Regions from separate parts of the Rhizobium sp. CG4 genome, predicted to be linked through region 1. Evidence: predicted binding sites of a transcription regulator. Region 1 holds the regulator's gene; each other region holds the start of a gene.
The links. The regulator LexA, encoded in region 1, represses DNA repair genes until DNA is damaged. The targets are predictions, from matches to a motif close to TGTTCNNNNTGTGTTCNG.
Positions count from the first base shown of each region.

Region 1 (7,375 bases):
TCGACGTTCGGGTACAGCTTCTTTTCAACGAAGTACGGATCGGAAAGGGCGATCTTTTCAAGCTCAAGAGCAACCTGCATGATTGGGTCGTCGCCGTTGCCCGTTGCTTCGAGCACTTCATACATGGTCTTCTGCATGATCTTGGCGCGCGGGTCGTAGTTCTTGTACACGCGGTGACCAAAGCCCATCAGGCGGAACGGATCGTTCTTGTCCTTGGCGCGGGCAATATACTCAGGAATACGGTCAACAGAGCCGATTTCGTTGAGCATGTTGAGCGCTGCTTCGTTGGCGCCGCCATGGGCAGGGCCCCAAAGGCAGGCAATACCAGCTGCAATACAGGCGAACGGGTTTGCACCGGAAGAACCAGCCAAGCGAACAGTCGAGGTCGAAGCGTTCTGCTCATGGTCAGCATGCAGGATGAAGATACGGTCCATGGCGCGGGCCAGAACCGGGTTCACCTTGTACTCTTCGCATGGAACGGCAAAGCACATGTTGAGGAAGTTCGACGCGTAGTCGAGGTCGTTCTTCGGGTAAACAAATGGCTGGCCAACGTGATACTTGTAAGCCATTGCCGCGATTGTCGGCATCTTGGCGATCATGCGAAGGCTTGCGACCATGCGCTGGTGCGGATCGGTAATGTCGGTCGAGTCGTGGTAGAAGGCAGACAGGGCACCAACGGTGCCAACCATCACGGCCATCGGATGTGCGTCACGACGGTAACCGCTGAAGAACTTCGTCATCTGTTCATGCACCATGGTGTGGCGCGTTACGCGGTTGTCGAAATCCTTTTTCTGTTCTGCTGTTGGCAGGTCGCCGTACAGAAGCAGGTAGCAGGTTTCAAGGAAATCGCCCTTTTCGGCAAGCTGCTCGATCGGGTAACCACGGTGCAGAAGGACGCCTTCGTCACCATCGATATAGGTGATCTTGGATTCGCAAGATGCAGTCGATGTGAAGCCGGGATCATAGGTGAAATTGCCGGTGTGCTTGTACAAAGCAGCGATGTCGATGACGTCTGGGCCTATCGCTCCCTCTCGAATGGGAAGTTCTACTGTCTTGTCGCCGAGCGTAATAGAAGCGCTTTTTTCCGTCATCATAATCCTCCGAGAACATGCGTTTTGGATGCCGTGAGGCATCTAGGCGTTAAGCGTTCAGGATAGCTATCTGATCCTGCGCCATATGCCAAGCTATCCAAAAGGCAAATTGTGCGTTGCGGTATCAACTTGTGCCAAAAACTAGGCTTTTGGCGTTTCACTGTTTCATATTAGGTCAATGCTTCCTTAAAATATAAGTGGTTGCATTGTTGTTGTGCCGGTTGCAAATTACCCCCTGTCCGGCGGGGGAGCTGCGGGTTTGACTGTAAGACCATCGCAAGAATTGCGACAGCAGGAACCGTTGAGACTGGATCTCCCCGGTGAGGGTGATTCCTTTGCTCTGCAACGGTATCAGGGCGGGGTAGCAGAGGTTTATGAACAGTCTGCAACGGCAGGGAATTTATCCGGCCGGATATCGTCGCTGTCGCGCATGTTGGACATCGAAAAGGCTTATGGCCACGGCTTTCTTTGTATTCCGGTTTTTCTGGCAGTCGGTGCCATCATCTGGTTTTCAAGCCTTCAGACACCGTCACCCTACCTGCTTGCTGGCGGCTTTTGTTTAGCCGGCACACTTGCGGTCACCCTGCGGTACCGCGCGGCAAAACTGGCAGGATTGCTTAACCTTGTTGCGCTGTGTCTGGCAGGCATGCTGCTGGCGCAATTGCAAACTTGGCGGCAGGATACCGTCATTATTGATACGCCGGTCACCACAGTCGTGTCAGGTGTTGTCGAGCGACGCGAGGTGGATGCGCGCGGTTACTGGCGCTACATCATATCGGTCACCGGAACTGAAAACCCTCTACTGTCGCGCCCGCCGCAGAAGATCACGGCACTATCAAGAAGTCGCCATCAACCGATAGAAATCGGGCAGGGCGTTACCGGCCGCGCACGCCTGTCTCCACCCTCAGGACCGGCCTTGCCTGGTCTGAATGACTTTGCCTTTTCCGGCTATTTTAATGGCATAGGTGCAACCGGTTTCTTTTATGGAGCGCCACAGCCTGCGGTGAGTGAGGCGATCAAACGCCGCATTGCGGAACGCGGCCACTGGCTCAGCGTGACTGATACAGGACTTTATCAATTGCGCAGCGCCATTGCCGAGCGCATCCGCAGCACGATCGGCGGCGACGCCGGCGCTTTTGCCGCCTCGATCATAACCGATGAACGGCGGGCGATATCAGAAACCACCATGGAAGCACTGCGTGTGTCCGGCCTTGCCCATATCGTTGCCATTTCGGGCCTCAACATGGCGCTGGCATCGGGCATATTCTTCGTTGGCTTGCGCACGGCACTCAGCTGTTTTCCGGGTTTTGCCGAGAGGCGGCCGGTCAAGAAGATCGCTGCCTTTGCCGCCCTTGTCATGACGCTCGCCTACTACCTGATTTCAGGATTTGCAGTGTCGGCCGAACGGGCTTGGCTGATGATGTCGATCATGCTGATCGCCGTGCTGTTTGACCGTCCCTCGATCAGCCTCAGAAATGTTGCCATTTCCGCCATCATTATTATCTGCGTTTCGCCGTCAGAGGTCATGGGGCCAAGTTTCCAGATGTCCTTTGCCGCAACCATTGCGCTGGTCGCCGCGTATGGTTTCTGGACACGGCGGCGCGCCGCACAAGACAGCGCAACCTTCCGGCCAAGTAATATGCCGATCGCCCTCAAGGGTGCTTCCATCCTTGGCAGCTTCTGCGCCGGTATTGTCGTGACCTCGCTGATTGGTGGGGTATCCACGGCCATCTATTCGATGGAGCATTTTCACCGTGTCACCACCTATGGACTGGCGGCAAATCTCGCCGCCATGCCGGTGATGTCTTTCATCGTCATGCCCTTTGCCTTGATCGCCATGTTACTGATGCCCTTTGGGCTGGATGGTCCGTTTCTGACCGTCATGGGTTACGGCATGGCGATGACAATTGATATTGCCACCTATGTCGCCTCATGGGGAGGCGATGCCGGGGTCGGACGACAGCATCAATGGTTTCTGGGCGCCGGAACGCTTGGCCTATTGGTGCTGACACTGTTTCGCACCCGACTTGCCTGGGTAAGTGCTGTGTTCCTGCTGGCAGTCCTTGGGTTGTTTGTGCTGTCACGGCAACAGGACAATCCCGATCTGGTGGTTTTTGAGGACGGGAAACTGATGGCACTGGTTGGCAAGGATCAGGTTGCCAGCACCAGCCAACGCCCATCCGGCTTTATCTATGACCAATGGGCGCGGGCTTTGTTCTTACCTGACAAATATATTCGGCCAAACATGCTGCCGGAACTGCCAGCCCCAGAACCATCGCCTGACGATGCCAATGACAAAACGACTGGCAATACTGATGCCGCGCCACCACGATCACGACGGCCGATGCTGGACGAACACATCATTCAGGCTGAAAGGCAGGTGATGTCTGCCGCCGTTACAAATGCAACCGATGCCTTTACCTGCCGCCGCGACAGCTGGTGCATCGCCAGATCAGCGAAGGGGCAGGTGGTGATTTCCGTGCTGGATAACAGATATCTTGGTCTCGCTTGCGACATCGGTTCTGTGGTTATCACCACGCGTCCCACATCATTTGAAACCTGCCGCTCCGGCGCCTTTTTACTCAGTGCCCAGACATTGCGGCGCACCGGTTCGCTGGAGATCACATTTTCAACTGAGGCAACAACCGCCGCAAACCAGCATTTGCCGATCGAGAGGATGACGGCTGCCATTTATGGTTCCTACCGTCCATGGACCATGCATCGTTATTATAACTGGCGCAGCAGGACATTTGAAACGGAAGTGCCAGAACATGTCTCGCAACTGCTGGACCGTCGCTAGGCTAAAGTGAGTTGAAGGCCAGTTGTGTCGGGTGTTTTCCGGCGACAGTAGCGATGACGCGCTGGCGCGTCACCTGGCAGTGATATGGGTCTGCTGATGACCGCTTAGTGGTATCTGCGGATCAGGCCAACCAGCTTGCCCTGGATCTTGACGCGGTCAGGTCCAAAAATACGGGTTTCATAGGCCGGGTTTGCCGCCTCAAGCGCAATCGATGCACCCTTGCGACGAAAACGCTTCAAGGTCGCTTCTTCATCATCGACCAGCGCCACGATGATATCACCGGGGTTGGCGGTCTTGGCGTTGCGGATGATGACCGTGTCGCCGTCAAAGATGCCGGCATCGATCATCGAGTCACCGCGCACTTCCAGTGCGTAATGTTCACCAGAACCCAGCATGTCAGCCGGCACGGACACATCATGTGTGTTGTTCTGGATGGCGGAGATCGGGACACCGGCCGCGATCCGTCCCATCATCGGCACCGATACCGAGCTGCCGCCATCATTGGCGCTGACAGGGGCGGGGGTCGGAGCAGGGGCGACAACCGGTTTTGGTTTGCCAAGGCTGCCTTCGATCACACTTGGTGAGAAGCCACGCTGTGGTTTGAGGCTTGGCGAATAGGCTTCAGGAAGTTTGATGACTTCCAGTGCGCGTGCCCGGTTTGGCAGGCGGCGAATGAAGCCACGTTCTTCAAGCGCTGTGATCAACCGGTGAATGCCGGATTTGGACGCGAGATCAAGCGCATCCTTCATCTCATCAAATGAGGGAGGAACACCGGATTCCTTCATTCTTTCGTGAATGAAAAGAAGCAGTTCCTGCTGTTTGCGTGTGAGCATGAAGTCGCACCCCAACCGTTGATGAAAATCGAAACAAATGCAGAACATACACTATATGTTCCATATGTGTTCCGCAAGGCTTTAATATTTCGTAATCGCCGCCCCGGTGAATTTTCTTTCAAAACAGCCAAGACGTGTAATCGCTGCCTATCACGCTGTTTTTTAAACGATTTCACGTCAATTCATCACAAAACGATCCGTCAGAAAGCTGAGGCTCGCAACACCGCCCGTTAGCCGACCAACCGGCATGATTATCAATCTGATATCGTAAGGCGCTGTGATTCGGTTCGTTTGATTCTCTCCACCAGATTGGGTTGGCAGCGCATATTCCCTGTGCATTTTTACCTTCACGAGGAAGCATTGCGTTGAAATCTCTGTTATGGGGAGGGTTCGCTGCTCGTTCGGAGTCGGCATTCAACATCAATTTTGACAGTATAAGGTTTTAGGGCATTGCAGGTCGGCATCGACATGGGAACGCTATCGGGTGGGCAGGCTGCCAAACTCGACATTGAGGAATTGCTCGCCACGCGTCTGCTGGTGCAAGGCAATTCCGGTTCCGGAAAGTCGCATCTGCTGCGCAGGCTTCTGGAACAATCCGCCCCCTGGGTTCAGCAGGTCATTATTGACCCTGAAGGGGACTTCGTGACGCTGGCTGACAAGTTCGGTCATATCGTTGTAGATGGCGAGCGCACAGAGGGTGAGTTGGCCGGTATTGCCAACCGTATTCGCCAACACCGCGTATCCTGCGTCCTGACGCTTGAAGGTCTTGATGTCGAACAGCAGATGCGGGCCGCAGCTGCATTCCTCAACGGCATGTTCGATGCCGACCGTGAATACTGGTACCCGGTGTTGGTGGTGGTCGACGAAGCGCAGATGTTTGCGCCGTCCGTGGCTGGTGAAGTAACCGAAGATGCCCGCAAGGCATCGCTTGGCGCCATGACCAACCTGATGTGTCGTGGTCGTAAGCGCGGTCTGGCCGGCGTTATCGCCACGCAGCGTCTGGCAAAACTTGCCAAGAACGTGGCGGCGGAAGCCTCCAACTTCCTGATGGGCCGTACTTTCCTTGATATCGACATGGCACGCGCAGCCGACCTGCTCGGCATGGACCGCCGTCAGGCGGAAATGTTCCGCGATTTGCAGCGTGGTAATTTCGTGGCGCTTGGCCCGGCTCTGTCGCGCCGCCCACTGCCTATCGTGATTGGTGCTGTGGAAACCTCGGCTCGGTCGTCATCGCCCAAGCTGATGCCGCTGCCCGATGCGCCGCAGGACGTGGAAGACCTGATCTTCACGCCGGACCCGGAAGAATTTACGCGCGCGCCTGTGCGCCGCACGCCACCGGCACCGCGCCCGACAACAGACATTCTGGCCGAGCTGTCCCGCTCGACACCAGCCGCGATAACGCCAGCCTCCGAACAGCCGCAGCGCAGCAGCGCCTCGGACATGACGCCGGAAGAGCGCGAAGAGAAGATTTCAGGCGTTCTCTACGAAATTCTGGATGATCCGCAATCGGCCTATCGCACCGATGCGGTGCTCTATCAGGACTTTCTGGTGCGTGCCCGCATGCGCCGCATTCCCGGCACGCCGATGGCGCTGTCGGAATTCCGCCGTCAGGTGGCAATTACCCGTTCCGGCGTTGATGCCGAAATGGCGGCAAGTGAAAGCTGGCAAACGGCACTCGATCTGTCGAAAAACGTCTCCGACGATCTGCAGGGCGTATTCCTGATGCTGGTTAAAGCCGCGCTGGGCGAGGAGCCTTGCCCATCTGATGCCCGTATTGCTCGCGCCTATGGCACGCATTCTGCACGCCGTGCACGCCGTCTGCTCGGTTATTTCGAGGAGAAGGAGCTGGTCGTGGTGCATGCCGATTTCTCCGGCAAGCGTATCGTGGCATTTCCGGACCTTGATGCAAAAACCGCACCCGGTGATGCGGATGCGGCTGATGATGAGGCGACGCTGGCAGCCGAATAAGGCTGCTGTTTTTTAAAGCCGTTATTCTATCTTATGGTCGGGTGCGTCCCGACCATCTGCCGTTGTTCATTCTCGGATCACGTCCGAGAATCATCGTGCTGAAATCGCAGACATGGACTGATGTTACCGGCCATCTGGTGGTGCCCATCCTCGGCGTGGCGCCGAGGATGGTGGAGTTTCGGGATGTTGTGAAGCGCGACATTATTCGACAGCCTTTGCTTGCTTGCGTGTGGCAAACAGCGAACCGACAACACCGGTCACCAGAATTGCGACGGTCACGCCAAGCGAGACGGCAGGCGGGATTTTTGCCAGACCCAGCATGTCAGCCACGAAGATTTTCGAGCCAACGAACACCAGAACCGCAGCCAGCGCATATTTGAGATAGGCGAAGCGGTGGATCAGGGCTGCCAGCGCAAAGTAGAGTGCACGCAGGCCAAGGATCGCGAAAATGTTCGACGTATAGACAATGAACGGGTCGGTGGTGATCGCAAAGATCGCCGGGATCGAATCAACCGCAAAGATCAGGTCGGCAATTTCCACCATCACCAGCGCCAGAAACAGCGGGGTGACAAAGGTTTTCAGCTTGCCGGTCTTCTCGTCGGTTTCCTTGACGAAGAACTTTTCGCCATGGAGGCGGTTTGTCAGCGGCAGGTGGCGCTTGAGAAACTTCAGGATGCGGTTGT
Region 1 is NZ_JABAEG010000002.1:219,509-226,883, reverse strand. Features, by position in the region: gene gltA (citrate synthase) at 1-1,091, opposite strand, end outside; gene HGO37_RS06240 (ComEC/Rec2 family competence protein) at 1,393-3,891, shown strand; gene lexA (transcriptional repressor LexA) at 3,996-4,724, opposite strand; gene HGO37_RS06230 (ATP-binding protein) at 5,175-6,692, shown strand; gene HGO37_RS06225 (TerC family protein) at 6,894-7,375, opposite strand, start outside.

Region 2 (7,375 bases), on a different contig from region 1:
ATCTTCGCATGGACACGTGGTCTCGCACACCGTGCCAAGCTGGACGACAATGCCGATCTGGCAAAGTTCGCTGCCACGCTGGAAACCGTTTGCGTTGACACCGTTGAAGCCGGCTTCATGACCAAGGACCTGGCACTGCTGATCGGTCCTGATCAGCCATGGCTGTCCACCACTGCCTTCCTCGATAAGATCGACGAAAACCTTCAGAAGGCTATGGCTGCCTGAGACAGCCAAACCTGAAGAGAACTTCGAGAACCCGGCCTTCGCGCCGGGTTTTCTTTTGGCTACGAGTGCAATGTCTTGATTACATCACAGGTCAGGCGCAGAATTTGCCAAAATGGAGGAGACGTTATGAGTGACCTGACATTTTATACCAACCCCATGTCTCGCGGTCGCATTGCCCGCTGGATGCTGGAAGAGGTTGGTGTGCCCTACCGCACCGAAATTCTGGCCTTCAGTACCGACATGAAATCACACGCCTACAAGGCGATAAACCCGATGGGCAAGGTGCCAGCCATCAAACATGGTGATACCATCGTCACCGAATGCGCGGCGATCTGCGCCTATCTTGCCGATGCTTTTCCCGGCGCAAATCTTGCACCACCCACCAAACAGCGCGGCCTTTATTACCGCTGGCTGTTTTTTACGGCGGGCCCGTTGGAAATGGCAGGTTGCTTCAAGGCGCTCGGTGTTGAAGTGCCGCCAGACAAATACCGCATGGTTGGCTGCGGCGCTTATGCAGATGTCATGAACACACTGGAACTGGCTGTCAGCGAAAACCGCTTTGTGGCTGGCGATCAGTTTACAGCGGCCGACGTTTATGTCGCCTCCCATATCGGCTGGGGCATGCAGGTCGGCACGGTCGAAAAACGTCCACATTTTGTGGAATATCTCAGCCATATCAGCGAACGCCCGGCATTCAAGCGTGCCTTGCAACTGGATGAGGAAGCCTCGAAAGATTTGCATCCCACCGGCTGACATGGCTTAGCGGACGGCGATCAGAAAATAAAAAAAGGCGGGTCAAACCCGCCTTTTTTCTTGGATGGTCCAGTCTCAGCCAGCGAGTGCCGCCGCAACAGCCTCAATGGCTTCAGATGCCTTGGCACCATCAGGGCCACCGGCCTGCGCCATGTCAGGACGGCCACCGCCACCCTTGCCGCCGAGAGCGGCAGAAGCAACGCGCACCAGATCAACGGCGCTGAAGCGCGATGTCAGGTCTTCGGTCACAGACACAACGGCACTTGCCTTACCATCGTCGGAGACGGCAATCAGCAGCACAACGCCGGAACCAATGCCTGCCTTGGCATCATCAGCAAGGCCCTTGAGGTCCTTGGCTTCAATACCGGACAGCGACTTGGCCAGCAGCTTTACGCCGCCAATCTCCTGCACGTCGCTTGCAGCGCCGTCAGCGGAACCGCCGCCCATGGCCAGCTTGCGACGGGCATCCGTCAGTTCCTTTTCAAGCTTCTTGCGCTCATCCAGCAGGCTTTCAACGCGCGACAACACTTCGCCCGGCTGAACCTTCAGCGAAGAAGCCAACGCCTTCACACGTTCGTCCTGCTCGGCGAGGTAGGCCAGAGCGCCCTGGCCGGTGACAGCTTCAACACGACGAACGCCAGCACCAACCGCGCTTTCGCCCAACACGCGCACCAGACCGATTTCACCGGTTGCTGACACATGCGTACCGCCGCAAAGTTCTACCGAGTACGGACGGTTGGCCTTGGCGCCGTGAATGCCAGTGCCCATCGACACAACGCGCACTTCGTCACCATATTTTTCACCGAACAGCGCCATGGCACCTTCGGCAATCGCATCGTCAACGCTCATCAGACGCGTGGTAACAGGCGCATTCTGCAGAATGATTTCGTTGGCCATCTGCTCAACGATCTTCAATTCCTCTGCCGTCATTGGCTTAGGATGAGATACGTCGAAGCGCAGACGCTCAGGCGCAACCAGCGAGCCCTTCTGGGCAACATGCGTGCCGAGGATTTCGCGCAGCGCCTCATGCAGCAGGTGGGTTGCCGAGTGGTTTGCACGCAGACGCGAGCGGCGGTCATGATCAACCGTCAACTGAACAGCGTCGCCGACCTTGAGACCGCCCTTTTCAACCGTACCGATGTGAACGAACAGGCCTTCGCCCTTCTTCTGGGTATCGGACACGGCAAATGCGCCATTGTCAGATGAGATGATACCGGTATCGCCCATCTGGCCACCGGATTCACCGTAGAACGGGGTCTGGTTGACGACAACCTGCACGGTTTCGCCTGCAGCAGCGGCATCAACAGCCTTGCCGTCCTTGACGATGGCCTGAACTACGCCTTCTGCCGTTTCGGTGTCGTAACCGAGGAATTCGGATGCACCGAGCTTTTCCTTCAGTTCAAACCACACCGTTTCCGTTGCCTTGTCGCCGGAGCCGGCCCAGTGCGAACGTGCTTCGGCCTTCTGGCGCTCCATGGCATCTGTAAAGCCGGAGATATCGACACCGATTTCACGGGCACGCAAAGCGTCCTGCGTCAGGTCAAGCGGGAAGCCGTAGGTGTCGTAAAGCTTGAATGCTGTTTCGCCGTCCAGCATGTCGCCCTTGTGCAATGTCGAGGTTGCGTCGGACAGCAACGAAAGACCACGCTCCAGCGTCTTGCGGAAACGGGTTTCTTCCAGCTTCAGCGTCTCAGAGATCAGCGCCTCTGCGCGCACCAGTTCCGGATAGGCACGGCCCATCTGCTGAACGAGCGTTGGCAGCAGCTTCCAGATCAATGGCTCTTTCGAACCCAGCAATTCCGCATGGCGCATGGCGCGACGCATAATACGGCGCAGCACGTAACCACGGCCTTCGTTGGACGGAAGAACACCGTCGGCAATCAGGAAGGCGGATGAACGCAGGTGGTCAGCAATAACACGGTGGCTGGCGCGCTTTTCGCCTTCAGCAGCAACACCGGTTGCCTCAACCGAAGCGGAAATCAGCGCACGGAACAGATCCGTGTCGTAGTTGTCGTGTTTGCCCTGCAGCAGCGCGGAAATACGCTCAAGACCCATGCCAGTATCGATAGATGGACGCGGCAGATTGATGCGCTCTTCCTTCGTCACCTGCTCATACTGCATGAAGACGAGGTTCCAAATCTCGATGAAACGGTCACCATCTTCATCGGCAGAGCCTGGAGGGCCACCCCAGATATGATCGCCGTGGTCGTAGAAAATTTCCGAACATGGACCGCAAGGACCGGTGTCACCCATGGCCCAGAAGTTGTCGCTGGTTGGAATACGGATGATGCGATCATCCGAGAAACCGGCAATCTTCTTCCACAGGTTAAAGGCTTCGTCGTCAGTGTGGTAGACAGTTACCAGAAGACGGTTCTTGTCGATGCCGTATTCCTTGGTGATCAGGTTCCAGGCGTGCGTGATCGCCTCTTCCTTGAAGTAGTCACCAAAAGAGAAGTTACCCAGCATTTCGAAGAATGTGTGGTGACGGGCGGTGTAACCGACATTGTCGAGATCGTTGTGCTTGCCGCCGGCTCGTACGCATTTCTGCGACGATGCAGCCGTGGAGTAAGGACGGCTTTCCAGACCGGTGAACACGTTCTTGAACTGAACCATGCCCGCATTGGTAAACATGAGGGTCGGGTCATTGCGCGGCACCAGAGGGCTGGAGGCTACGATTTCATGACCATTTTTCTTGAAGTAGTCGAGAAAGGTCGACCGGATTTCATTTACGCCGCTCATGCCCACACACCGCTCATACTGAGTCCTTCATTGCCGTTTGCAATACGGCTAACCATCAAAACCACTGGCTTTTATCGTTCACGTCTGGCCCTGTCCAGCCATTCGGGCCGCAACCATGGCACAAAAAAGGCCGCATGAACGGTGTCACGCGGCCTTTTGTTTCAATTCATACAGCGCCGTTTCAAATGAGAGACAGCGACCCGTTCGATCAGGCGTCAGGACCGTCGCCGTCTTCAGAACCTTCCGGACCACCATTCTGCAGGAAGCGGTCTGCAATCAGACCGGCATTCTGGCGGAGTGACAGCTCAATTTCATTGGCAAGCGCCGGGTTTTCACGCAGGAAGGTTTTGGCGTTTTCACGCCCCTGCCCCAGTCGCTGGCTGTTATAGGAGAACCAGGCACCCGACTTCTCAACGATGCCAGCCTTGACGCCCAGATCGACCAACTCACCGGTCTTGGAAACGCCTTCGCCGTACATGATATCGAATTCGACCTGCTTGAACGGAGGTGCCATCTTGTTCTTGACGACCTTGACGCGTGTCTGGTTGCCAACAACCTCTTCACGCTCCTTGACGGCGCCGATACGGCGAATGTCGAGACGAACGGAGGCGTAGAACTTCAGCGCGTTACCACCGGTTGTCGTTTCCGGCGAACCGAACATCACACCGATCTTCATACGGATCTGGTTGATGAAGATAACCATGCAGTTTGAACGGGAGATCGATGCGGTCAGCTTGCGCAGCGCCTGGCTCATCAGACGAGCCTGAAGACCCGGCAGGCTGTCGCCCATTTCACCTTCAATTTCCGCACGCGGCGTCAGGGCCGCAACGGAGTCGATAACCAGAACATCCACCGCGCCGGAGCGAACAAGCGTATCGGTAATTTCAAGTGCCTGCTCACCTGTATCAGGCTGGGAAATCAGCAGGTTCTGCAGATCGACGCCAAGCTTGCGGGCATAGACCGGATCAAGCGCGTGTTCCGCATCCACGAAGGCGCAAATGCCACCCTTTTTCTGGGCTTCTGCAATTGTCTGCAGCGCAAGCGTTGTCTTACCCGAGCTTTCAGGGCCGTAAATTTCAATGATACGACCTTTGGGAAGTCCACCAATCCCAAGGGCAATATCCAAACTAAGAGATCCCGTCGAAACCGTTTCAATTTCAACGACGTTTTCATTGGAGCCGAGCTTCATGATCGATCCCTTGCCGAACGAACGTTCGATCTGGGAGAGCGCCGCTTCCAGTGCCTTGCTTTTATCCACCGATTTATCCTCTACAAGACGCAAAGAATTTTGTGCCATCTGATCCACCTTTAGGTTATTGAAGCCCCACAGGCAATGAAGCGTTCCGTGAAGATTTTGTACCTTGTTTGTTCTCATTCGACAAGAGCAGATCATCATATTGAAAACAATAATGGATAAGTGGTTTGTTCTATTTTTGTTTTTCTTCGTGGAAGCCACGGCAAAAAAGATGAAAAACCACAGGTCAAACCGCAAAAGGGTCGAATCGCACCCCTGCATCAGACCGGTGGAATACGGGAACGGACGATGAAAAAAATACTCGTACTCGGTGGTGCCCACATAGATCGCCGAGGTCTGATAACAGGTGAAACCTCACCGGCTGCCAGTAACCCCGGACGTTGGATGGAAGAGGCAGGCGGTGGCGGCTTTAATGCTGCCCGCAACCTTTCCCGCCTCGGTTTTGACGTTCGCATCATCTCGCCGCGCGGCGGCGATGCCACCGGCGAAGCAGTCGCGGCAGCGGCCATTGAAGCTGATGTCGAAGACACGCCTTTTGTCTTTCTGGACCGCAAGACACCCAGCTACACCGCGATCCTTGAGCGCGACGGCAATCTGATCATCGCGCTGGCCGACATGGACCTCTATGACCTGTTTTCGCCCCGCCGCCTGCGCGTGCGGGCTGTCAGGGATGCAATTGAGGCAACCGACGCCATTCTGTGCGACGCCAATCTGCCGAAGGATACACTTGCGGCACTCGGCAAAGCGGCGAAGGAACAGGGCAAGCTTCTGGCTGCCATTGCGATTTCGCCAGCCAAGGTCGTCAAGTTGCAAGGCGCGCTTGAGAATATCGACATTCTCTTCATGAACGAGGCCGAAGCCCGCACCATTACCGCCCACAGCCCGGAAAAATCCGCCGACTGGCCAGCCCAGCTGCGCGCAGCCGGTGTGAGGGGTGGCGTGGTAACGCGCGGCTCCAATGAAGTGATTGCCTTTGTCGGCGAAAACACTGCATCGCTGCAGCCACCAGTCCTGAAAGAGGTACGTGATGTCACAGGGGCTGGTGATGCCCTTGCATCCGGTTTTCTGGCAGGCCATCTTCAGGGCCAGAACATAGGCGAAAGCCTGCGTTGGGGCACAGCAGCGGCAGCCATTACGGTCCTTTCACCCTTCGCCACATCGCATGAAATGTCACAAGACAACATTGACCTGATGTTACGTCTTGTGCCCGAAGCACAAACCCTGTCATGAGACATTGATAACAGAAATTGGAAATACCCGATGACAAAGCCAATCTCCCCTCTCCTTCCGATTGTCTATTCCGACGAAGTTGCTGCTGCCAAACAGCGCGGCGCACCAATCGTTGCCCTTGAATCGACCATCATCACCCATGGCATGCCTTACCCTGGCAACATTGAAATGGCGCAGGGCGTGGAAGAACTGATCCGCCAGGAAGGTGCCGTACCGGCCACCATCGCTGTTATCGATGGCGTTCTGCATATCGGTCTTGAAAAGACCCAGCTGGAAACCCTCGCCCAGACCACTGGTGCCATGAAAGTTTCGCGCGCCGATATCGCCTTTGCGATTGCCGAGCGCCGCACCGGTGCGACCACCGTTGCCGCCACCATGATTGCCGCCGCACGCGCTGGCATCAAGGTCTTCGCAACCGGTGGCATTGGTGGCGTACACCGCGGCGCCGAAGAAAGCTTCGACATCTCTGCCGACCTGACCGAACTTGCCAAAACCGGCGTGATCGTCATTTGCGCTGGCGCCAAGGCCATTCTCGACATTCCAAAGACGCTGGAAGTTCTGGAAACCGGCGGCGTTCCTGTCGTGACCTATGAAGCCACTGAATTCCCGGCCTTCTGGTCGCGTTCGTCCGGCCTGCAAAGCCCGCTGACACTGAACAGCCCGGCCGCGATTGCCAACTTCCAGACGACCCGCGAACAGCTCGGCATCGACGGCGGCATGCTGATTGCCAACCCGGTTCCGGAAGAAGATGAAATTCCGCGCGAAGAGATGGAAATCTACATCAGCCGCGCCATTGCCAATGCAGAGCGTGAGGAAATCACCGGCAAGGCCGTAACGCCTTACCTGCTGGACAACATCTTCCGTCTGACCAGCGGCCGCAGCCTCAAGACCAACATTGCCCTGGTGCGCAACAATGCACGCCTGGCCGCTGAAATCGCGGTTGCCCTCAACGGCTGATTTGTTCGACATTTCAGGCATGAAAAAAAGCCCGGTTCCTTTCGGAGCCGGGCTTTTTATTGTCATCAGAACATTATCAGTTCTGTGCGACCGGACGAACCAGCGGCGTGACACGGCGGATGGTCACACGGCGGTTCTGCTGTTCTGCAGAAAGTGTGCGTACCTTCAGGTAACGTTCGCCATAGCCCTGCGTTGCCAGGTTTTCCGGCGGAATGC
Region 2 is NZ_JABAEG010000001.1:133,398-140,772, forward strand. Features, by position in the region: gene HGO37_RS00670 (NADP-dependent isocitrate dehydrogenase) at 1-225, shown strand, start outside; gene HGO37_RS00675 (glutathione S-transferase family protein) at 352-978, shown strand; gene alaS (alanine--tRNA ligase) at 1,054-3,717, opposite strand; gene recA (recombinase RecA) at 3,926-5,014, opposite strand; gene HGO37_RS00690 (carbohydrate kinase family protein) at 5,261-6,202, shown strand; gene HGO37_RS00695 (pseudouridine-5'-phosphate glycosidase) at 6,233-7,159, shown strand; gene HGO37_RS00700 (OmpA family protein) at 7,236-7,375, opposite strand, start outside.
Region 2: the regulator LexA is predicted to act here: its motif matches at 5,141-5,158, upstream of recA (recombinase RecA).

Region 3 (7,375 bases), on a different contig from region 1:
CCTCGACAAAATGGTCAATACGCTGCTGATCGCCTGGGCGAATGCCGGTGCGGGCAAAAGCAAGGAAGCCCTTGCCATGATCGATGGCATGAAGGGTCCCGGCTGGTACGCGATTTTCAAAAACTACCATGCAGGCGCCATGGCGCTGGTAGCAGGTAATGTTGAAGTTGCACGCAGCCGACTGAACGCCGCGATCACCGACCGCGAAGGCGGCGCCACCGCCAGCGACACCTATATGCGCGCCGTGATGGCTCTTGCCCGCCTGGAAGCAAAAGCCGGCAACAAACAAAAGGCACTGGATGCCATTTCGGTTGGCGATGATTTTGCCAACAACTATGCGCCGCTGAAGGCCCTGCGCGAAAGTATCGAAAAGGGTGAAAAGCCGGAACAGCAGGTCACCACTGCGACGGAAGGTGCTTCTGCGGTTCTGTTTTCCATTGCCGGCGCGTTGAACCGCGAAGGCGCGGAAGAGATTGTTACGCTCTACCTGCAGATTGCCCATGAACTGGATTCGAAAAGTGCCGATACGCTGATCCTGCTGGGTGGCCTTGCGGAGAACCTCAAGCAGCCGGAACGCGCTATCGAATTTTATTCGAAAGTGCCTGCGACATCGCCGATGCACCGCATTTCGGAGTTGCAGCTTGGTCTTACTCTTGCGCAGACGGGTAAGGTCGATGAAGCCCGCGAACATCTGAAGTCGCTGCTGGCATCTGACCCGAAGGATATTCGCAGTTACCTCGCCTATGGCAGCGTTCTCTCCGATGCCAAAGACTACAAGGCAATGGCTGAGAACTACGACAAAGCCGTTGAAATCCTCGGACCAGTGGCAAAACGGGGGGACTGGGCCGTCTATTTTCAGCGCGGCATTGCCTATGAGCGCCTGAAGGAATGGGATCAGGCCGAGCCGAACTTCAAGAAGGCTCTGGAACTTAACCCTGAGCAGCCGCAGGTTCTCAACTACCTCGGTTATTCCTGGGTCGATAAAAACCTCAACCTTGATGACGCGATGGACATGATCCGTCGCGCGGTCGAGTTGCGCCCGAATGACGGTTACATCGTCGATTCGCTTGGCTGGGCTCATTACCGTCTTGGCCAGTTTGATGAAGCTGTGGTCGAACTGGAGCGCGCCATTGAGCTGCGCGCTGGCGACCCGACCATCAACGATCACCTTGGTGATGTTTACTGGCGTGTTGGCCGCAAAGTTGAAGCCGTTTACCAGTGGAACCGCGCACTGATTGGCGACAGCGATGACGTCGATAAGGCAAAGGTCAAGGAAAAGATCGCCAACGGCCTGCCGCCGCTGGAAAAGGATGCCGAAAATACGGCCAAAAAGGATGTGAAACCGGAAGAACCGGTTGCTCCTGTACCTGACAAGAAATCCTGATCAACCGCATGCCAGTTCAGCCTTTTTCCGGAGCGGCGGAGTTTTACGAAACCGCTCCGGCCAAAATCAACCTTGCCCTGCACGTGGTGGGGCAACGGGCAGATGGCTATCATCTGCTGGAAACGCTGGTCACATTCGCTGATACTGGTGACCGGCTATCCTTTGCAGCCGACGATGCAGATCGATTTTCAATCTTCGGCCCCTTTTCCGCTGTACTCGCCACCAATGGCGGTTTGACCGATAATCTGGTGTTGCGTGCACGTGATCTTTTGCGTCAAGCGGTGATCGCCACTGGGCAGCAAGCACCGGCCGTGGCCATTCATCTGGAAAAGAACCTGCCAATTGCGTCGGGCATCGGTGGCGGTTCGGCTGATGCTGCAGCTGCGCTGCGTGGGCTTCTGCGGTTCTGGCGCTGCTCCATCCCCACTGAAACACTTGACACGATTGCCCTGTCGCTTGGTGCAGATGTACCTATGTGTCTCGCCGGAATGCCCCTGATGGCGCGTGGCATTGGTGAAGAGCTGACCCTGCTGCCGCAGCTACCGGCATTTGCCATGGTGCTGGCAAACCCTTTGACAGGTGTCTCAACACCGGAGATTTTCCGCAGGCTGCAGACGAAGAACAATCCGCCCGTGCCAAAATTCTTGCCGCAGAACAAAGACGATTGGCAGGCTTTCATCCATAATTTGCGCAATGATCTCGAGGCGCCTGCGATTTCAGCCCTGCCGGTCATCCAGGATGTGTCAGACCTGTTGAAACAGCATGGTGCCACGCTGGTGCGGATGTCCGGCTCCGGAGCCACCTGTTTCGGGATATTCCCTTCTTTCGAGACGGCACAACAGGTTGAGGCATCACTGGCAGCACAACGACCGGACTGGTACTTCAAGGCAACCATGACAAAACAGGAAGCGCAGCCATGAGCGACACGTCCCGCCCGTTTATCCCGGTCAATATTGCTGTTTTGACAGTTTCCGATACGCGCACGCCGGACAATGACAAGTCAGGTGACACGCTGGTTGCGAGAATAACCGAGGCCGGTCACAGGCTGGCGGACCGCGCCATCGTCGCCGATGATCGCGAGGCGATTTTCAACACGGTGCGTGACTGGACCCTGTCAGAGGGTGTCGATGTGGTGATTACCACCGGTGGCACAGGTTTTACCGGACGTGACGTGACACCGGAGGCTCTCGAGCCCCTGTTTGAAAAACGCATGGACGGTTTTTCAGAAGTGTTTCATCGCATTTCCTACGACAAGATCGGAACATCGACCATCCAGTCTCGGGCGACTGGTGGTGTGGCCAATGCCACCTATATTTTCGTGCTGCCTGGCTCTCCCGGTGCCTGCAAGGATGCGTGGGACGGCATATTAAAAGCACAACTCGATTACCGTCACATGCCCTGCAACTTCGTGGAAATCATGCCGCGGCTGGATGAACATCTGAAACGCGGGTAATTTTGCAGGGGCCGTTAGCGGCCTTTCCGCGCTTCCGTCACCACCCATGAAGGGATGATCTCCGCACTCAGACGGCGCAGCTTCTGGCCTTTGGTGAAATGCGCAAGCGCCATGCTGGATTTGGCCAGGCTGACCGCCTGCTTCTTCGGCAAAAGCAGCCCATATTCCAGCGGTTGCGGTTTCTGAAAAAGGCGTCGAAGAAATGGCCGCCGGTAATTGCGCGACGGCGTGAATTTGGCGGGCACCCTGTTCAGCGCCACGTATTCCTGAATGTCTTCAATCCAACCGGTTTGCGGACGCGCTCCCGGTTCCAGCAGCAACAGCCATTCGCCGCGTGCCGATTGCACGATATCATTGATGTCCCACTCGGCATGAAAGCGGCAACCGGCTGCATCGGCAACATGCGATGAGCCATCACGCGAACCATGATCCAAGATGACAACGTCGCTTACCAGTCCTTCGACCGCACCTGATACCAGCGTGGACAAGGTGTGAGCCAACTCAGGTTCTTGATCCCGGCATTCCATGATCACTGTCAGCATGGGTGGTCCCAATCGCCAGCGATTGTGGAAGGTCGTATCGAAGCACTTAAGCCCTGTGAAAGTCGGTCCGTTCTGTTTTGCAAAACCTTGATGGACATCATTTCCATCCGTGGTCTTGCTTCTGAAACCGAACGATCTTCCCTCATGCCGCAGTCCAAACCCCTGATGTCCTATGCAACCTAGCATTATCGTATCAGATCATAAATTGCCACAATCTGTTTGCGCATTTTGTTCTTGTAATGTTCTCATGAATGTTTTAGGAATTTAATCATCGAAGCGAAGAGTCGTTTTCGCACGGAGCAACCAGATGACAAACCATATGCTTTCGGGGCAAAGCGCATTCGCGCCTGCTCATACGGCAGATATTGCCAACGCACTTGCAAATGCATCCGGCCTGCGTATCGAAATTGATCGTCGCCGGGGGCGTGGTGCCGGGCTTAACCCGTCCGGTCGCTTTGAGACAGAACAGCGCGAAGCCTTTGATGATGGCTGGCAGACACTGGAAGACCTGCCTGCCTTCAAAACCGAGGTGCAGGTTGAAAAGCCACGTTCCATCATCACACGCAATGAATCGCCCGACATTCCCTTCGATCGCTCCATCAATCCGTACCGTGGTTGCGAACATGGCTGCATCTATTGTTTTGCCCGTCCGACGCACAGCTATATGGGGCTGTCAGCCGGTATCGATTTTGAAGCACGGCTTTTTGCCAAACCCGATGCAGCGAAACTGCTGGAGCGCGAGTTGGCGAAACCCGGTTACAAACCACGCACACTGGCCATTGGCACAAACACGGACCCCTACCAGCCCATCGAGAGAGAATGGCGCATCATGCGACAGATTCTCGAAGTTCTGGCAGAGGCGGAGCATCCGGTTGCTATCGTGACAAAGTCGGCTCTGGTAACACGCGATATCGATATTCTCGCTCCATTGGCAAAGAAGGGTCTGGCCAAGGTTGCCTTGTCCGTGACGACGCTGGACAAGAAGCTGGCGCGCTCGATGGAGCCGCGTGCCTCGACGCCTGAAAAGCGGCTTGAAGCCATCAAGGCACTGACCGAGGCAGGCATTCCGACATCCGTCATGGTCGCCCCGGTCATTCCCGCACTGAATGATCACGAGATCGAACGGATTCTCGATTCGGCTAAAGCTGCCGGTGCCACTGAAGCCAGTTATGTGCTGCTGCGGCTGCCTCTCGAAGTCAGCCCACTGTTTCGCGATTGGCTTCTGCGCAATTATCCTGACCGTTACCGCCACGTCATGTCGCTTATTCGCTCGATGCGTGATGGCAAAGATTATGACGCTGAATTTGGTAAGCGCATGAAGGGTGCCGGTCCCTACGCCTGGCAGATCGGCAGACGGTTCGAGATGGCCACCAAACGCCTTGGCATGGTGCGGCGTGGCATGCATTTGCGCGATGACCTGTTCGTTCCTCCGGGAGGTGCCGGCGTGCAGCTTTCGCTTCTCTGAACCGCGTTCCACCTCAGCACAGTCTTCAGCGACTTAAGGACATCCTGGGTCTCTGCCAGATCAAAGGTTGAATGTGTTTGAAAGATATCGTTCGCGTCGTCCCTGCCGCGAACCGATCCCCGGACCGCTTTGTGATGATCCCGCCGCATCTGTCATGACGACAGGGGCCGCCAGCAGAACCACCGTTGCCGCCGCTCGGGTACTTGCTGCAATTATCATCGCACCGGGGCTTGCAGGAGATCGGGTTGGCATGCGAGTTTCCGCCGCATGAAAAAGCGTATGCCTCCCGACTCTCCTGCTCTTTTTGATTTCCAGCTGACTGGACCGGATTTCAGCATTGAGACCGAATGCCAAAAACAAGGTTTCTGGCCAGTTGCCGGAACGGATGAAGCAGGACGTGGCCCCTTGGCCGGTCCGGTGGTGGCAGCAGCAGTCATTCTCGATCCCAACAATATTCCGCCGGGGCTGAACGATTCCAAACAGCTTTCCAAGAGCAAACGGGAAAGCCTTTTCGAACTTATCCTCGAAACCTCAATCGTCTCCATTGCCTCGTCCTCACCGACAAGAATTGACGACATGAATATCTTGCGCGCCAGCCTTGATGCCATGCGTCGGTCAATCCTTGGTCTGACGACATCACCTGCCATCATCCTAGCCGATGGTCGTGACGTACCGCCTGGCATAGCCTGCCCCGGCCGCGCCGTGATCAAGGGCGATGCACGATCCGTCTCGATTGCAGCGGCCTCCATCGTCGCCAAAGTGATGCGAGACAGAATGATGGAGCAGGCTGGAGAACTGTACCCGCATTATGGTTTCGCAGGGCACGCAGGTTACGGCACAGCAGCCCACAGACAGGCGATTGAACGGCATGGCGCCTGCCCATTGCATCGCATGAGCTTTCGTCCTCTGCGTCAGGATTGAGCTTTACCGCCTATGCCGCCATGTCTTGATTGAGCAAGGCCGACAGTTATGCCGTGGTGAGACGACCCAAGCCCGAGGTTGCCGGGCAACTCTGATCACAGCGCCAGTATTACTCATTGCAATCGGGAGCGAGCCGGTCAGAGTGGCACTGCCAGAAGGTGGCAATGCAAGACTGCGCAGCCAGCGTTCGGTGTGGCGGTGTTTATGCAACGCCGTGCGACCAACCCTTCTCGTAACCAAGACAGGTGCAGCCGTCGTCTAGATACAAAAAAGGCCGGGTCACCCCGGCCTTTCAAATTCAAACTGCAATCCGCTTAGTTCAGACGAGATTTGACTTCGCCTACGGCCGACTTGAACAGCTTACCCTGCACAGCAGCGGTAGACTTGTCTGCAATCAGCTTTTCAGAAGCAGCAATCGCGAGATCAACAGCTGCGGAACGAACTGCACCAATGGCGTCGTCTTCAGCCTGCTTGATCTTCTGTTCAGACAGAGCGGTACGGCGTGCGACGAATTCTTCCGTCTTCGCCTTGGCTTCAGCCGTCAGGGCTGCCGCTTCACGCTCGGCTGCAGCAACGATGCTTGCAGCTTCTGCTTCGGCATCCTTGCGCTTGCGCTGATATTCAGCCAGCAGGTGCTGGGCTTCTTCACGCAGACGCTTTGCTTCGTCGAGTTCATTGCGGATATTGTCGGCGCGCTCGTCCAGGGACTTCGCGATCATGCCAGGAACCTTGAGGTAGGCAATCAATACGAAGAAAAGAACAAGACCAACCAGTGCAAAGAATGATGCGTCTAAGGCCATGTTACGCCTCCTTCTTTTCAGAAGCGGCAGCAACAGCCGCCTTGGCATCGGTATCCTTGATTTTGGAACCAATCAGCTGATCAACGATCGCAGTCGTTGTTTCCTCAGCAATGGCACCAACTTCTGCAAATGCCTTTTCCTTGATACCGGCAATACGCTGCTCGGCAGCGGTCAGCTTTTCAGCCAGTTCTGCCTCTACAGCGGCGCGGTCAGCATCGGCCTTAGCCTTGGCTGCGTCACGAGCCGAAGAAGCGATAGAGCTTCCCTTGGCTCTCGCGGCTGCGAGTTCTTTTTCATAGCTTTCAATCGCGGCATCGGCTTCAGCATTCAAACGAGAAGCTTCATCCAGATCCTGCGCTATACGCCCGTGACGGTTTTCAAGAATACCGCCGACGCGGGGTACGATGACCTTTTGCATAAGCACGTAAAAAAGGCCGAACGTAATCGCCAGCCACAAAAGCTGCGAAGCATATGTAGACTGATCGAACGGGGGAAAAACGCCAGAACCGTGTTCAGCACTTTGTGCTACGCCGGTTTCCGTATGCGTTTCACCAGCAGCCGGTGTTGACTCGGCATAAGCCGGGGTCACAAACATGCTTACCTCCAGGTGTACTGCAAATACGAAAGATCACGGCACGCATAAAAAACGCGCCGCGATCAATAAACGTCACTGTCGATATTAGACAGCGAACAGCAGAAGAAGAGCGACGAGCAACGAGAAGATGCCCAGAGCTTCCGTAACGGCGAAGCCGAATACCAGACGGCCGAACTGGCTGTCTGCTGCAGATGGGTTGCGCAGTGCGCCGGAGA
Region 3 is NZ_JABAEG010000003.1:637,142-644,516, reverse strand. Features, by position in the region: gene HGO37_RS13265 (tetratricopeptide repeat protein) at 1-1,384, shown strand, start outside; gene HGO37_RS13260 (4-(cytidine 5'-diphospho)-2-C-methyl-D-erythritol kinase) at 1,393-2,304, shown strand; gene moaB (molybdenum cofactor biosynthesis protein B) at 2,301-2,837, shown strand; gene HGO37_RS13250 (glycosyltransferase family protein) at 2,852-3,379, opposite strand; gene HGO37_RS13245 (PA0069 family radical SAM protein) at 3,687-4,844, shown strand; gene HGO37_RS13240 (hypothetical protein) at 4,905-5,096, opposite strand; gene rnhB (ribonuclease HII) at 5,112-5,765, shown strand; gene HGO37_RS13230 (F0F1 ATP synthase subunit B) at 6,080-6,565, opposite strand; gene HGO37_RS13225 (F0F1 ATP synthase subunit B) at 6,567-7,160, opposite strand; gene HGO37_RS13220 (F0F1 ATP synthase subunit C) at 7,245-7,375, opposite strand, start outside.
Region 3: the regulator LexA is predicted to act here: its motif matches at 3,609-3,626, upstream of HGO37_RS13245 (PA0069 family radical SAM protein).

Region 4 (7,375 bases), on a different contig from region 1:
CGCAGACGTTCGCGGATTTCCTTGAGAATGCGCACGGCAATTTCATTCTGCTTGGCGCTCAGCGTCTCAGGCAGAACGTCAAACCAGTCGCGCGCCGTGCGGATCGACATCTGCGTGACTTCGCCAATATGCAGCTTGTTGATTTTCACCGCCAGCGCTTCCGGCTTCAGGCGGTAACCGGCGCAGGCCGGGCAGGGCGCAGCCGACATGTAACGCTCGATATCCTCACGCGCCCATGCGCTGTCGGTTTCCTTCCAGCGGCGCTCGAGGTTCGGCACGATGCCTTCGAAATTCTTCACGGTCTTGTAGGAGCGTGCGCCATCTTCATACTGGAATTCGATCTTGTCTTCGGTGCCCTGCAAAATGGCGCCCTTGGCCGCCGACGACAGGTCCGACCAGCGGCTGGACAGCTTGAAACCGAAGGCTTTGCCCAGCGCTTCCAGCGTCTGGTTATAATAAGGTGAGGTCGATTTTGCCCAAGGGGCAATCGCGCCGTCTTTGAGCGTGCGGTTTGGTTCCGGCACGATCAGGTTTTCATCCACCTTCTGCTGCGAACCAAGGCCGTCGCAGGTTGGGCAGGCACCAAACGGGTTGTTGAAGGAAAACAGCCGCGGCTCGATTTCCGGAATGGTAAAACCGGAGACAGGGCAGGCAAATTTTTCCGAAAACAGCACCCGCTCATGGGTCTCGTTCAGGGATTTGTTGGCAGAACCACCGGCCGATGTTTCCTCAGCTGGCAGCGGCTTGTCGGCAAATTCGGCAATCGCCAAACCATCGGCCAGCCGCAGACATGTCTCAAGGCTGTCTGCCAGACGGCTTGCCATATCGGCGCGCACCACCGCACGATCCACCACCACGTCAATGTCGTGTTTGTATTTCTTGTCCAGCGCCGGCACGTCGGCAATTTCATAGAACTGGCCATCGACCTTGACGCGCTGAAAACCCTTTTTCTGCAGCTCGGCCATTTCCTTTTTATATTCGCCTTTACGGCCGCGCACGATTGGCGCCAGAATATAAAGACGGGTGCCTTCCTCAAACGCCAGAATACGGTCCACCATCTGGCTCACCGTCTGGCTTTCAATCGGCAGGCCGGTGGCCGGCGAATAGGGCACGCCCACACGCGCAAACAGCAGGCGCATATAGTCGTAGATTTCAGTTACGGTGCCCACCGTCGAGCGCGGGTTGCGCGAGGTGGTTTTCTGCTCGATGGAAATGGCCGGCGACAGACCCTCGATCTGGTCGACATCCGGTTTCTGCATCATTTCCAGAAACTGGCGCGCATAGGCCGACAGGCTTTCCACGTAGCGGCGCTGCCCCTCGGCATAGATGGTGTCGAATGCCAGCGATGATTTTCCGGAGCCGGACAGTCCCGTCATCACGATCAGCTTGTTGCGCGGCAGGTCGAGATCAATCCCTTTCAGGTTATGTTCTCGTGCACCACGGATGGAAATCGTCTTCAATTCGCTCATGACAAGGCTCGGAATATATGTTGGCGGGCAGGGTCGGGCACTTATGTAGTGCGGCCAAGCCCGGTGTCGAGTTTAATCGTATGGAATAGCTGCTTTTCGATTCTGTTCCGCTGGATAATAGAGATTTATTGGAACAAAGAAAGAACAAACTTGACGTGAAAGCAATCCCGGTGAATTGTATGCAAACATTCCTTGTGGATTGTGTGGCGGTAAAGGTGCCCATTGGCCACCTCTATGGTCTATGATCTCACCAGTTTTAGAAAAGAAAGTTTTCCGGGCAAAATGCACGGAGCAAGGATAACGAGATGGCAGGCAGTGTAAACAAGGTAATTTTGATCGGTAATGTTGGGGCGGACCCGGAAATTCGCCGCACCCAGGACGGACGCCCAATTGCCAATCTTCGTATTGCCACCTCCGAAACCTGGCGTGACCGCAACAGCGGCGAGCGCAAAGAAAAGACCGAATGGCACACGGTTGTCGTATTCAACGAAGGTCTTTGCAAGGTTATTGAACAATACGTCAAGAAGGGCGCCAAGCTCTACATCGAAGGCGCGCTGCAGACCCGCAAGTGGCAGGACCAGACGGGCAATGACCGTTACTCCACTGAAGTAGTGCTGCAGGGCTTCGGCTCCACGCTGACCATGCTGGATGGTCGCGGTGAAGGCGGTGGCGGCGGCAGCCGTGGCGGCGACTTTGGCGGCGGCGGCAATGATTACGGCGGCGGCTCCTCCGGTGGCGGTTATGGCGGTGGTTACGACCAGCAGCCAGCACGCAGCGGCGGCGGTGGTGGTGCACGCGGCGGCCAGCCTGCGGGCGGCTTCTCCAACGACATGGACGACGATATCCCGTTCTGATCGACCAATTAATCCCTATAAAAAAGCCCGGCCAGCAAACGCTTCCGGGCTTTTTTATTGCCTGAACAGCCTGTGCAACCTCAGCTTTCAGGCTTGGCCACAAACTCAAATGTCGGCTCGCAGGTCACCGGAAAATTCACCGATCGGGCGATGAAACACACCTCGTGAATGCGGTGGTGAATGGCAGTCGCGACCTCGATATCGGTACCATCAAGCACGGTAATGCGGGGCCGCAAAATGGCTGCAGTAAAACGCCCGGCACCGCTTTTTTCCACTTCACCAGTGCCAACAGGGCTGTCCTCATAGGCCGTCACCACCACTTTGGCCTCGGAGGCGTAGTGCAGGTACCACAACATGTGGCAGGCCGATAATGCCGAAAGCAGCAGGTCTTCCGGGTTCATCTTGGTGGGGTCGCCACCCAGCAACGGATCATTGGAACAATGAATGACCGCCTTGCCAGGCACAGCCACATCCCAGGTGCGGTCATAGGCGCGATAACTGCTGGTGCCATTGCCGCGATTGCCGGTCCAGATGATGGTGGATGTATAGTCATGTGCCATGGGGCGATCCTTTTTCTTCAAATTCGTATACATGTATACACATTGAAAAAGGCCATGCAAATGCTGCTGACAAGTAGTGTGCCTAGCGTGGTCGGTGACTTATGGGATTGTGGCACCTTGCAGTGACAAGGATAAATCGGTGTGAAAACTCTCAGGAAACGCCCATTGGCACCCATATGGCCGAAGTGCCGTCGCCGTATGGTTTGGCGGTTCCGTCTAGCACACAGGTACCGACCCAGGCACAAACAACGGCCACGTGGCCGATCTCTTCGACGTACTACCGGAGTTCAAGAAACTGGCCGGGGCTCGGATACTACCCGTGCGGGCGGTAGGACGTCACGCGCTCCGCACGTGTACTACTAGATTGCGACTAATCCCTTACTGAGCCATCCAGGACGTCCAGCGCTTGATTGCCGAGCCGTGACGCTCGCACGACCCCGTAGACCAGTTCAGGCCGTAGAGATCGGCAATGATGGCGCCGAGCTCGCTGGCTGGAAGGCCGGGATATTCTATTTCGGCCAGACTGCTTTTAAAGGGCTCGATTTGCACGAGGGCCTGCCGCACAAGCATTGACGTCGGCATGTCGTCCTTCACATGATCTGCGATGCTTATCTCGCCATTCTGCTGAACGATCAGTCCAAGGGTGCTTGCAGCGAAGACCGCGTTGCGAAGACCTTGGCTCTCCGCTTCCTTCTTGGTTTTGCAGACACCGCCCCTGACCTGATCAACAAGTTCGATCACGCGCTCCGGCGGTGCAGCCGCCCGGAAAATATCGACTTCGCTGATGTTCGCCACTCGCTCGGCGGATTCCATGATGTCGAAAACGGGGACGCCGAGAACGAAATGCATCCCGTTTTTCGACAGGAGACCGAAGTGCCAGCAATACGCCAGGATACGGCGATTGTACTGCTGCAACGTCTGCTCATCGATGGAAAGGAAGGCGTACTCCGGTGCGGACGCCGTGCAGATTTCCGCGAAGGTTGCCCCTCCCTGCGCGGCAATGAGCTCTCGGGCCTTGATGAAGATGCAATTGCTCAGCAGGAATTCGATGATCTTGGCCGTCGCCGCCGCCGAGTTCTCAAAAGCTCTTTCGAAATATTGCTCCAGACGGTTCGATTTGACGATACCCATGTTGACCAGGTCGCGGACGGCGTTGTCGGTCGTCGTGAGACTGAGATTCAAGCTTGCAGCGAAGTGCTCGTAGTCGAGCCGGTCCGCTCCGAGCACAGTTTTAAGAATGCCCCTAATTCGACGGACCGAGATCGTCGGGATGTATGTGTTCGGAAGCTGAGGCACCTCGTTATAGAGAATGTAGTCCCGGAAAATGTCCCAGTAGAGGTTTAGCTTGCCACCTGTATTGATGACGAGCCGCTGGTTCACAAGCGACGCGACGTTGTCAGCACCGTACTTGTCCGCCGTAGCTCCGTATTCGACAGGAGAGTTCTGGGCAATGAAACGGATAGCCCGGGTCTGGGCCTGCGACAGTTCCTGGAGATCGTTGTTGAAGAGCGTCTCAAGGCTCGGGAGCGATCCCAACGGTCCCGGATCACGGCCGGCCTTGGCATCTTCGATATAATGGCGCACCAACTTTTTTAGGAGCCACGGGTAGCCCGCGTAGTTTTCGACGATGAACTTCGAAATGTTGTATTTCAGGGCCTGCTTCGACTCGCGTTGTGCAAGTACGATAAAGCCATCCGCATCCTCACGTGCGAACCTGTCGACCACGAAATCCTTTCGACGATCCGACAGCGAGTGCCACAGGTGATATCCGGGATAATCGGAGCCGACGGTACCATCCGTTTTCCAGGAAAAGCCGATAGCGAAAGGCGCTCGCGCTTCATCCGCTGCCAGTGCCAAGTCCCGCATACGGCTGAATGCCGCGCTGAGCTCGGAGCGATGGATGATTTCCTCGAACTGATCGAAGATCAGGCAGACTACCGCGTTCTGCGACTGGGCCTGCGCCAGAAGTTCCTGCACTGCCGGATCGTTGAACGGGTTCGTCTCGATCTTCGGAGTGCTGCGGAACAGCGGCCCGGGCGATATATACTGCTCGGCGGCCTGCAATGCCCGCAACATTGCCAGATCGGCGTAGTACGAAGTCTTCGCAGCTCGGCAATCGACCGGGAGAATAAAAATCTTATCCTTCCGTAGTTCGTCGGCAAGCTTCAGCGCGAGGCTGCTCTTTCCCCAACCAGACTGCCCCTTGATGCCGAAAAGCCTCGACGAGGTCTTACCTTTCCGGATGCGATCAAAGAAATCCCGTATCTCGTAGATCAGTCCCTCTCGACCCACGAAGTCTACAGGTCGCGATGGGCGATAATCGCTCCATTCTTCGCCGGGGATAACTTCGACGACGGGCTGTACATCTTTGCTTGGAGGTCCTTCCACGTGCTTGTGGTCTAGCCAGATCGCCTCGGGATACGGAAAATCCGTGTTGGCTAGTTCCGGCAAGTCTCTTGGTTTCATCGGAGACCCGTCACTAGCGCCCCAAGCCAGAAGACCCTTGAGTTCCCTGTTAGGTGTCCACATCGGGACAGCCCAAATCTCTCGTCCCTCCAACAAGCAAAGGAAAACCTCGGTGGCCCCATTGCTGCCCGGCAACGCCGGAAGTTCGAAACCCTTGGCGTCGACTAGAAGTGTCACCAGTTCATGCGGCGGGAAGAATTTGAAAACGTTCTTCCCAGCTTTTGCGTTGAATTTGTCCAGTCTCGCCTGAGCTTCCTTCCCGATTTCGGATATCGAAAAAATCCAGCCATGGTCGGCATCTTCAAGACTGACATCACTGTGGAGCTTGTTAACCGCGTCGGTTTGGACAGTTTCCGTGCGCGCCTTGCATTCGACAATCGCGTTGTCGCCAGAAAGCCGGTTAAGGCATTTGAGGTCTATTTCGCTACCCACATCACGAACACGCTCTTTGACAACGTAGCTCTGATAGGTGAGGAAACGCCCGACAAGCGATTCAAGAAGACGGCCTTTGACTTCCCGAAAGTCGGAGCGGCTCTTGTCTAGCGGGATGGCTATTTTGAACTTCGAATCGTGGTCCATGCTGCAACTGGAGAGGAGCGAATCCAAATGACGGAGTCTTGACTTACCACTTCCAAGCGAAAATAGACAGCTAACGTCTCGTTTTACTACTCTCAAAAGTATCTATCCGAAAGTTTCGACAGAAATACTCGACGGACCGGGGACGGGCAGACGGTAACTGATCCACCCGACCTTGTGACTTTCTACCGATGATGGTGGCGTCGGTCGCGGCATGAAGCTCCTCTTTGGAGACCCAATCTGCAAGTTCGACCAACCGTAGGCCACCTTCAACAACATCCAGCACGCCCAGATTCGCGATTATCCGTGTTACGAAGGTGATTTCCGCCAAGGCACAATGACCGCAGTTGGCGCGAAGCAGCCGAAGTGGCTTGACACAGGTTGGAACACCAGTCGGCCCGGCACCAGTCTGCGGCCGCAAGGCGCGCAACCGCGAGATCTACGGCCGCCATCTACGTGGCATTTGGAATACTCGACCCGGGAACCGTCTGTTTCAGTGACTGCCGCGGGATATCCGCGAGGGCTGATTTTCCACCCTTGAAACGCCATCTGATAATCCGGGTCTTCCACCATCGCCATAAAGGCGGCGCGGCCAAGATATTGCACCAGCCAAAGCACGCCAGAGCAGGCGCTACTCCTCAGTGGAAACCTTGATGTCGCGCGCAGCAAGCGCCTTCAGCAGCTTTGGGGTGGGCTTGCTGTTTTCCAGCCCACTGATCGATTTCAGGTTTGGCAAAAGCTCAAGGTCAGTAATCGCCTTGTTGCTGACGGGAATGGCTTCATCGCCACTACCGGGGTCCCAGAAGGGGTAGAGGTGATAGATAAACTCGGAACCACCGTCCAATCCGCTGGATTGATGCAGCGTTACGACCTTGGCCAGCAGCTCGTCCGATATGGGCAGATTTTTGAAGTAGGTCTCGACCTCCGGGATGATCTCGTATCCGTCGATCTCGACGGAAATCTCCCGCTTCTCATATTCCTTGGCAAACAGGTGGATATCGAATTGCGGCTGGAGCACTTTCTGCCGGTACATCAGTTCTTCGATGACCAACAGCTTCAAGCCAAAGTCCTTGAACCGATTGTCCGATGGCTTGTGAGGGGGATAGAGTTTCGGCCGGCTTGAATAGTCCGCAGCCTCTTTGAGAAGCGCGCCGATGCGTGCGGCATAAGGGGCAGGGAGCTTCGTTTTGGCAACCTTGAACGCCTTGCGGGTTGTTGCGGAAACGGCGAGCCGTTGCACTGCCTTGTCGCGACGTTTCCTGTTCCAGGCGTCGAAATCACTCTGGATCAAAGTCAGGGTTGCGCGATGCGCCTGAAGGGTTTTTTCGTCGCGTTCGCGGTAGGTTTGGGCTGACGTGCCGAGATGGCTTTCATATTTATTTTTCCGCAGCAGACGTTCGTAATTGGCGATGTTCGATTGCTGGAGAGCTTCAGCCTCTTGGCGAGAATA
Region 4 is NZ_JABAEG010000010.1:37,436-44,810, forward strand. Features, by position in the region: gene uvrA (excinuclease ABC subunit UvrA) at 1-1,469, opposite strand, end outside; gene HGO37_RS22910 (single-stranded DNA-binding protein) at 1,775-2,323, shown strand; gene HGO37_RS22915 (OsmC family protein) at 2,404-2,883, opposite strand; gene HGO37_RS22920 (ATP-binding protein) at 3,262-5,928, opposite strand; gene HGO37_RS22925 (DUF6892 domain-containing protein) at 6,557-7,375, opposite strand, start outside.
Region 4: the regulator LexA is predicted to act here: its motif matches at 1,599-1,616, upstream of uvrA (excinuclease ABC subunit UvrA).